2 regions of the Marinobacter sp. M5B genome follow, and region 2 is predicted to be linked to the other one. Evidence: predicted binding sites of a transcription regulator. Region 2 holds the regulator's gene; the other holds the start of a gene.
The links. The regulator sigma-54, encoded in region 2, starts transcription at its own class of promoters, with help from an activator protein. The targets are predictions, from matches to a motif close to ANTGGCATNNANNTTGCTNT.

Region 1: a site for sigma-54 is predicted at 2,369-2,388, ahead of glnA (glutamate--ammonia ligase). Genes of this name have one in related genera too.

The regions. Positions count from the first base shown of each region.
Region 1 is NZ_CP156894.1:984,669-989,669, reverse strand. It holds gene pip (prolyl aminopeptidase) at 1-72, opposite strand, end outside; gene typA (translational GTPase TypA) at 172-1,983, opposite strand; gene glnA (glutamate--ammonia ligase) at 2,542-3,945, shown strand; gene AAGD24_RS04495 (DUF4124 domain-containing protein) at 4,121-4,651, shown strand; gene glnL (nitrogen regulation protein NR(II)) at 4,980-5,001, shown strand, end outside.
Region 2 is NZ_CP156894.1:3,131,250-3,136,250, forward strand. It holds gene lptA (lipopolysaccharide transport periplasmic protein LptA) at 1-533, shown strand, start outside; gene lptB (LPS export ABC transporter ATP-binding protein) at 511-1,236, shown strand; gene AAGD24_RS14205 (RNA polymerase factor sigma-54) at 1,389-2,915, shown strand; gene hpf (ribosome hibernation promoting factor) at 3,040-3,348, shown strand; gene ptsN (PTS IIA-like nitrogen regulatory protein PtsN) at 3,444-3,914, shown strand; gene rapZ (RNase adapter RapZ) at 3,943-4,824, shown strand; gene AAGD24_RS14225 (HPr family phosphocarrier protein) at 4,832-5,001, shown strand, end outside.

The sequences.
Region 1 (5,001 bases), 2.1 Mb from region 2:
CAGTTCATGGGGCGGATCAACCGCAATGCGATGCTGGGCGTTGGGCTTGATATCAGGGAACAGGGTGAGCATGAGGCGCTCCGGACAAAGGATTTAACCGGAGTTTAGCTGAAGACAACAAAAAAGGGGCGGGCCACATTGGCACCGCCCCTTAATATCACGTACTGAAGATTACTTCTTATGAGCGCGCTTACGCTCATTCTCGGTCAGAAGCTTCTTGCGCAGGCGGATCGACTTGGGCGTCACTTCCACCAATTCATCTTCATCGATGAACTCCAGAGCCTGCTCAAGGGTATGCTTGATCGGCGGCACCAGGCCGATGACCTCGTCCTTGCCGGACGCACGCATATTGTCCAGCTTCTTCCCCTTGGTGGGGTTAATTACCAGATCGTTGTCACGACTGTGAATACCACACAACTGACCTTCGTACACTTCCTGGCCGGGATCCAGAAACAACTTGCCCCGGCTCTGTAGTGTTTCCAGCGAATAAGTCAGCGCGGCACCAGTTGCCATTGACACCAGCACACCGTTCTGACGACTGGTCACATCACCGCTCTTAATAGGGCCGTAATGGCTGAAGGTTGAAGTCAGAATACCCGAACCGGAGGTCATGGTCAGGAAGGCGTTACGGAAACCGATCAGCCCGCGCGCCGGAATCGTATACTCAAGACGCATACGGCCCTTTCCGTCCGGCACCATGTTGGTCATTTCACCCTTGCGGAGCCCCATCTGATCCATAAGCGCACCCTGGTGCTGCTCTTCGATGTCGATGATGACGTTTTCGTACGGCTCCTGTTTAACACCATCGATCTCACGGATAACCACTTCCGGACGACCCACGGCGAGCTCAAAGTTCTCGCGACGCATGTTTTCGATCAACACTGAGAGGTGCAGCTCGCCACGGCCGGATACCTTGAACTTATCTGCCGACTCACCTTCTTCAACTCGCAGAGCAACGTTGTGCAGCAGCTCTTTTTCCAAACGCTCTTTGATGTTGCGGCTGGTGACAAACTTACCTTCCTTGCCACAAAACGGTGAGTCGTTGACCTGGAACGTCATGGAAACCGTCGGCTCATCCACCGTCAACGGCGGCAAGGCTTCAACATTGGCCTGGTCACACAAGGTGTCAGAGATGTACAGCTCATCCATGCCGCTGACGCAAATAATGTCGCCCGCCTGCGCTTCGTCGACTTCAACACGCTGCAGCCCGGAATGGCCCATGATCTTGAGAATACGGCCCTGGCGCTTTTTGCCGTTGGCACCAATGGCCGTAACCGGAGAGTTGGTTTTAATCTTGCCGCGCATAATGCGGCCGATGCCAATGACGCCCAGGAAGCTGTTGTAGTCCAGCTGGGAAATCTGCATCTGGAACGGACCATCCCGGTCGACGTTGGGTGCAGGTACGTGATCAACGATGGCCTGGAAAACCGCGTCCATGTTGTCGTCCAGCTTTTCGTGATCCATTCCGGCAATGCCGTTCAGGGCACTGGCGTAGACAATCGGAAAATCCAGTTGCTCATCGCTGGCGCCAAGGTTGTCGAACAAGTCGAACACCTGATCCACTACCCAGTCCGGGCGAGCTCCAGGGCGGTCAATCTTGTTCACGACGACAATCGGGTGCAGGCCCGCATCAAACGCTTTCTGGGTGACAAACCGGGTTTGTGGCATCGGGCCATCAATAGAGTCAACCACGAGCAACACGCAATCGACCATACTCATGACACGCTCGACTTCACCCCCGAAATCGGCGTGACCCGGGGTGTCCACGATATTGATGTCGTAGTCGTGCCACTTCAGCGCCGTGTTCTTGGCCAGAATGGTAATACCACGTTCTTTTTCCTGGTCATTGGAGTCCATGACACGCTCGTTTTCGAGCTCTTTGCGATCCAGAGTGCCGGACTGGCGAAGAAGCTGGTCAACCAGTGTGGTCTTGCCATGGTCAACGTGGGCGATGATGGCGATATTACGAAGTTTATCAATCACAACTATAATCCTGCAGCATGCACTGAATGACCTGAGAGGTCTTCAGTAGGCGCAAAGCCCCTTACATGCCGTCTCAAATCCGTAAAATGAATTTCATTTGTCGGGCCGGGAAGCCCGAATACCCCCTGAAGAAACTCAGCGTCTGTGCTGAATACCTGAGGCAAAAATGAAGTGGCGCGCAGTATATAGCAAACTCACTTGCGTTTATATGAAGAAAAACGCTTATCGAAGCAACAACCCATCTGCATCATTTTGGTGCATTATTTCAGCTATCGCACCGTTTTAACGCACCACGAAAGAGCGATAGGGCCACCCAATCAGCACATATCGCTCCAAAACAGCCCGAACGCCTTGGTATTGCGCACTTGTGGCGCATGCATCAAAAACTGGCAAGGCTATTGCTAAACCTTAAGCAGCCGAATTTGCAGGTAACTCGCAACAGCTTTTGTTAAGCTGCCCTACCTGAAAGAAAGATCGGGAGTCAGCACTGCTGAACGATCCGGCAACAATGTACACAGAAATCGCCCGCACGGCGGGATAACAGACGGAGCATGCACAATGTCCAAGACGATTGATCTGATCAAGGAACACGAAGTCAAATGGATCGACCTGAGATTCACTGACAGCCGTGGCAAAGAACAACACGTAACGCTGCCGGCCACCGAGGTGGACGAGGACTTTTTCAGCGACGGCAAGATGTTCGACGGCTCTTCAATCTCCGGCTGGAAAGGCATCAATGAATCCGACATGATTCTGATGCCGGACGACAGCACCTCCGTGCTGGACCCGTTCACCGAAGAAACCACACTGAACATTACCTGTGACATCGTAGAGCCTTCCACCATGCAGGGCTATGAGCGTGACCCACGCTCCGTTGCCCGCCGTGCGGAAGAGTACCTCAAGTCCACGGGCATCGCTGACGGTGCCCTGTTTGGTCCGGAACCTGAGTTCTTTGTTTTCGATTCTGTTAAATGGAATGTGGATATGCAGGGCGCTTCCTACCACATCCACTCTGAAGAAGCCGCCTGGGTATCCGGCGAAGACTTCGATCGCAACAACATCGGTCACCGCCCGGGTGTTAAAGGTGGTTACTTCCCGGTTCCGCCAGTGGATAGCCTGCACGACCTGCGTGGCGCCATGTGTGCCGCTATGGAATCCATGGGCCTGGAAATTGAGGTTCATCACCACGAAGTCGGCACCGCTGGCCAGTGTGAAATCGGCGTTGGCGCCAACACCCTGACCCGCAAGGCTGACGAAGTGCAGATTCTCAAGTACTGCGTACACAACGTGGCCCACGCCTACGGTAAAACCGCCACCTTCATGCCCAAGCCTGTGGTTGGTGATAACGGCTCCGGCATGCACGTACACATGTCCCTGAGCAAAGACGGCAAGAACCTGTTCGCAGGTGACAGCTATGCCGGCCTGAGCGAAGCAGCGCTTTACTATATCGGTGGTGTCGTCAAGCACGCCAAGGCCATCAACGCCTTTACCAACCCTGCAACCAATAGCTACAAGCGTCTGGTTCCGGGCTACGAAGCACCGGTTATGCTGGCCTACTCCGCCCGTAACCGTTCGGCCTCCATCCGTATTCCATACGTGAACAGCCCGAAAGCACGTCGTATCGAAGTGCGTTTCCCTGACCCGGCGGCCAACCCGTACCTGGCGTTCGCTGCATTGATGATGGCCGGCCTGGATGGTATCCAGAACAAGATCCACCCGGGCGATGCCATGGACAAGGATCTGTACGACCTGCCGAAGGAAGAAGCGCTGAACATTCCGAAGGTTGCTGAAACCCTGTCCGAAGCTCTGGATTGCCTGGCTGAAGATCATGAATTCCTGACCCGCGGCGGCGTGTTCACCGAGGACATGATTGCCGGCTACATCGATCTGAAGCGCGGTGAAGTTGAGAAACTGAACATGACCACACATCCGGTCGAGTTCCAGCTCTACTACTCCTGCTAATCCGTTCGTAAGGATCAGCAACCCAGAAAAGCCCCGCCTCGTGCGGGGCTTTTTCGTGTACGACCGCACATTTCGGCCAGCCTTAACGGAATGTAACCAAGCTACCGGGTAATGGCGTTGAAATACTCATGACTGGCGCTGATAATCGGATAAAACAATCAAACAGGTTGTCTCTATGAATGCACGGTTCGCACTACTCTCAGGCATTGTCGCTCTCGCGGCGTTTCCGGTTTCCGCCGAGGTCTATCGCCAGGTGGATGCTCAGGGCAACGTTACCTATACCGACGAACCCTCGGAAGGCACGCCTGCTGAGGAGATCAAAGTGAAACCGGTCACCACGGTCACCCTGCCAAAACTCGAAGCGGTTCGTGAGCCAGAGCGGTTGCGGGAAAAAGTGCAACAGGAAGGCTCCGTCTACGACAGCGTCCGTTTCCTCGCGCCGGGCGATGACCAGGCCTTCCACAGTGGCAGCGGCGACGTGGAATTCCGCGTGACCAGTTCACCTGGCCTTCGGGGCAGCCACAAGTACGAAGTGACACTCGACGGCCAACCGGTTGGCCAGAGCGCGTCCGGGACAGTGATGGTGCGCAATGTGTTTCGCGGCACCCACGATGCAGGCGTCAATATCGTCGACAGCAACGGTGTTACCGTCAAGAGCGGCGAAACCATTACCTTCACCATCCACCGGCCCAGCGTCAACAACTGATGCACCCTTCCGGGGCCCCGACCGCTTCGAGCCGGGGCGCCATACAAACGCAGACCTGTAGCGGTTAGCGAACCACCACGCCATTCTTGATTGCACCACTTTAGTGCGATCGCACCATAAAAAAGCCATACTCTGACCATTCCCAGGGCGGATATCCGCGGGCAGGCTTTACGCAATGATATTTCTGCACTACACCACGCCGTGTTCACAGGCCTGTAACCCGCATGCCCGCTAAATGCGCACTGTCATAGCCACGAACAGCCAATGTGGTTCGTTTTTTGCAAAACTGCCTTAGCAACCCGCAAGGCCCATCAAAAGGGACAAACGAATGGCAATACCGGCCGGATACA
Region 2 (5,001 bases):
TGACCGTGGGCATGCCGTTCGCCGCGGCCTTTGATCTTGAGTCTGACCAACCCATCAGGGTCAATGCCGACAACGCGCGGCTCGACGAAGGCCAGGGCATTGCAACCTATACCGGCTCGGTTGAAATGAGCCAGGGCGATGCCAACCTTATGGCGGACAAAGTTGTACTCCACCGGGATGAGAATGGCGTCAGCCGCATTGAAGCCACCGGTACCCCGGCACGCTACCGCCAGCCTGCCATGGAAGGCCAGGGCGAAACCGACGCCCGTGCGCTAACGATCACCTGGTCCGCCTCCGACAACCGGGTTACCTTTCAGCGCGAAGCTGTGATCGAACAGGGCGGCAACCTGTTCCGGGGCGACGTCATTCATTATGACAGCGCCGAACGCGTGGTGACCGCAGAAGGCTCTGCTGACCAGGGCGATGGCAGCGGTCGCGTCGAAATGGTCATCCAGCCGCGCGGCAACGCCGGTAGCAATCCAGATAACAACCCTAACGGACAGGATATCGATGGCAGTTCTCAGGGCCAGTAACCTCGCAAAAAGCTACAAACAGAAGAAGGTCGTCATCGACGTTTCCCTGGAAATTCGCAGTGGCGAGATCGTCGGCTTACTCGGCCCCAATGGCGCGGGCAAAACGACGTGTTTCTACATGATTGTTGGCCTGGTTCCCGCCGACAACGGTCGAATCACCATCGACAATCAGGACATAACGCCGCTGCCCATGCATGGTCGTGCCCGCAAGGGAATCGGGTACCTGCCCCAGGAAGCATCCGTGTTCCGCAAGCTTACCGTACGCGACAACATACTGGCGATCCTGGAAACCCGCCGCGAACTCAAACGCGCTGACCGGGAGGCCAAGTTAGAGGAACTGCTTGAAGAGTTTCACATTACCCACATCCGCGATAGCGTCGGCATGGCCCTGTCAGGCGGCGAGCGACGACGGGTGGAAATTGCCCGGGCGCTGGCGATGGAGCCGGCGTTCATCCTGCTGGACGAACCCTTCGCCGGAGTCGACCCGATCTCCGTGAGCGACATCAAGCAAATCATCCGACACTTGCGGGACAAGGGCATCGGCGTACTGATCACCGACCACAACGTGCGGGAAACCCTCGACATCTGCGAGAATGCCTACATTGTCAGCGGCGGCCACATCATTGCCTCTGGTAATTCGGACGATATACTGGCCAACCAGCAGGTCAAGGAAGTGTATCTGGGCAACGAGTTTCGCCTGTAGTACACTCGGCAAAGAACTTGCTTGGTGCGGCAAGTAGCCAGCATACAAAGAGTTTTTGTGCAACCCCGGCTCCAGAAAGCGCCCTGATGACGTAAAGAGAGAGCCTGAGTGACGGAAGAGAGAGACCGAGTGACGGATTCTGAACCATGGTTATGAAAGCCTCACTACAGTTAAAGCTGGGCCAAAGCCTGACCATGACGCCCCAGCTGCAACAGGCTATCAGGCTTCTGCAGCTCTCCACCCTGGACCTCCAGCAGGAAATCCAGCAGGCATTGGAATCCAACCCAATGCTGGAAACCTCCGAAGACGACGACAACCAGAATCCGGAATCAACGGACAGTGACAACGAGTCGTCTGAAACGGCGTCAACCGAGGAATCCAACACCGCTTCAGACACCGCTACTGAGTGGGACGAATCCGAAAACGGACCTGACTGGTCATCAGAAACGGACAGTCCCGACACCATTCCCGACGATCTTCCCGTCGACACCGCCTGGGATGACATTTACCAGTCAGCCCCCGCGTCAGCAGCCCGTAACGACGACGAAAACGACCACGACTTCGAAACCCGTAACTCCCCCACCGAAACGCTCCAGGACCACCTGGAATGGCAACTGAACCTGACGCCCATGAGCGAGCGGGATCAGGCCATCGCCCATGCCCTGATGGATGCGGTTGATAACCATGGCTACCTGACCTCTCCGCTTGAAGAAATTCATTCAGGCATGGTGGACGAATCCGACGAAGACCCGCTGGAACTGGACGAAGTGGAAGCCGTTCTTCATCGCCTGCAGCACTTCGATCCACCCGGCGTGTTCGCCCGTAATCTGCAGGAATGCCTGCTGATCCAGCTGAATCAGCTGCCCCCGGAAACACCCTGGCTGGCTCAGGCGCGACTGGTGATTACCCACTACATAAACCTGCTGGGTAACCGTGATTACGCCCAGCTGTTACGCCGCAGCCGCCTGAAAGAAGAGCAGCTACGGGACGTTCTGGCACTTATTACCGGGTTAAACCCCCGTCCCGGCGACACCCTGGATCAGGCCGAGCCAGACTACGTCATCCCGGATGTGATCGTGCGCAAGCACAATGAACGCTGGCGCGTGGAACTGAATCCTGAAATTGCACCGCGCATTCGTGTGAATGCAAGCTATGCTTCTCTTATAAAGCGTGCGGACAGCAGTGCTGACAACACCTACCTGCGGGACCAGTTGCAGGAGGCAAAGTGGTTCATCAAGAGCCTGCAGAGCCGCAACGAAACCCTGCTTAAGGTGGCCACGCGCATTGTCGAGCACCAGCAGGGATTCCTGGATCATGGCGAGGAAGCCATGAAACCATTGATTCTCTCGGATATTGCCCAGGCGGTGGAAATGCACGAGTCGACCATTTCAAGGGTCACCACCCAGAAATACATGCACACGCCGCGGGGCATATTTGAACTTAAGTATTTTTTCTCGAGCCATGTCAGTACCGACGAGGGTGGAGAGTGCTCATCCACGGCAATCCGCGCGATGATCAAGAAGCTGATTGCAACGGAAACTCCGAAAAAGCCATTGAGCGATAGCAAAATTGCAGCCATGCTAGGAGACCAGGGTATCAAGGTGGCTAGACGAACCGTGGCCAAGTATCGCGAGGCAATGCACATTCCTCCGTCCAACGAGCGAAAGCGATTGGTGTAGGAAGCGTCTGTTCCCGGCCTCACGGGGAGAGCCCTTTCCTGAAAGTATACCGCCTGCAGCATAACGCTGTGGCACACAGCCGGTATCCTAACGGGTGCCGGCAAGCTGAAAACAGGAGAAGCCTATGCAACTCAATATTTCAGGCCATCACGTAGAACTGACTCCCGCACTGAAAGATTACGTATCAGGCAAATTTGAAAAGCTTGAGCGGCACTTCGACCATATCAGCAATTGCCAGGTTACCCTTGAGGTGGAAAAAGTGCGCCAGATGGCGGAAGCTACGCTTCACGTGATAGGTGGTGAGATTCACGCAAAGGCCGAAAACAGCGATATGTACGCTGCCATTGATGCACTGGTAGACAAGCTGGACAGGCAGATCCTGAAGCACAAGGAAAAGAACGTAGACCGGATGCACGGGAACGGCGCCCGCTAGGACGACGCCCCCGGCATGACAGTTAATCGAGCTGCGGCACTGGCTAACCATGCAACACGTGCCGCAGCCTTTTTTTACGGAAATGCAGTCGATTCATGACCGACACATCCCTGACTATCGAGAACATTCTCGCGCCGGAGCTAACCCTTTGCCGGGTGCCTGCCTCCAGCAAAAAGCGGGTTATGGAAACCATTGCCGAGCAGATCCAGCAACACGACGCTTTGCTCAGCGACACCCAGATATTCACTAATCTGGTCGCACGGGAGCGACTGGGGAGCACGGGTATCGGACAGGGCATCGCGATCCCCCACTGCAGACTGGAAGGGCTGGATCACGTGGTTGGCGTTTTGCTGACCCTGGAAGAAGGCGTTGCGTTCGATGCTATTGACAACCAGCCGGTGGACCTCGTCTTCACCTTGATTGTCCCCAAGGAAGCCACCAGCGAGCATCTTGAGCTTTTGAGCCAACTTGCTGAGAAGTTCAACGAACGTGCATTCTGCGACCAGCTGCGTCAGTGCACTGATGCAGGCTCTCTCTATCGCCGGATGACAGCCGAAACAAGCTGAACAACTCCACATCCAAGGTGAACGGGCTATGAAACTGATCATCGTCAGCGGCCGATCAGGTTCCGGGAAAAGTACCGCGTTACATGTTCTGGAAGACCTGGGCTTTTACTGCATTGACAACCTGCCCATTGGCCTCCTGTTCCCCCTCACACAGGAAGCCACCAACCAGAACTCTCCCAGCCGGCTGGGAAAGATGGCGGTCAGCATCGATGCCCGTAACCTTTCCGGAGAATTGAGCAACTTCGAGGATATCTACCGCAGCCTTCAGGATACTGGCGTAACCATCGAGATCATCTATCTCGACGCCGATGAACAGTCTCTTCTGCAGCGCTTCCATGCCACGCGCCGAAAGCATCCACTGAGTGATGACAAGACCTCCCTGAGGGAGGCCATCGGTAACGAAAAGAAGCTTCTGGAGCCGCTTTCCAAGCTGGCAGACCTCTACATCGACACCACGGGGCTGTCCATGTACGAGCTCCGGGATATGGTAAAGCAACGAGTCGCGGGCAGGCGCCACCAGGAACTGGCACTGCTATTCCAGTCATTCGGATTCAAGCACGGCGTGCCGTTGGATTCGGACTATGTGTTCGATGTGCGCTGCCTGCCCAATCCCTATTGGGACACCAGCCTTCGGCAGTTTGTGGGCACCGACCAGCCGGTTATCGATTTCCTGGAAAAGGAGCCGTTGAGCCGTAAGATGGTCGAAGACCTGACCCAATTCCTGGAAAACTGGCTACCCTCGTTCGCAGACAGCAACCGCAGCTATATGACCATATCCATCGGCTGCACCGGTGGCCAGCATCGCTCGGTTTATATCTGCGACCAGCTCGGCCGCTATTTCTCGGGCAAATACAGCAATGTGCAGGTTCGCCACACCGAACTGCCCCACCTGCAAAGCAGGGAAAGCTGAACCGCCTATGATCCGCCGCCCCATTACCATCATCAACAAACTTGGGCTCCATGCCCGGGCCGCAGCCAAACTGGTGGGCAAGGCATCTGAATTCGACAGCAGCATTCAGATCAGCCGCAAAGGGCGACAGGTGGACGCCAAAAGCATCATGCCAGTCATGATGCTCGCCGCCAGCCA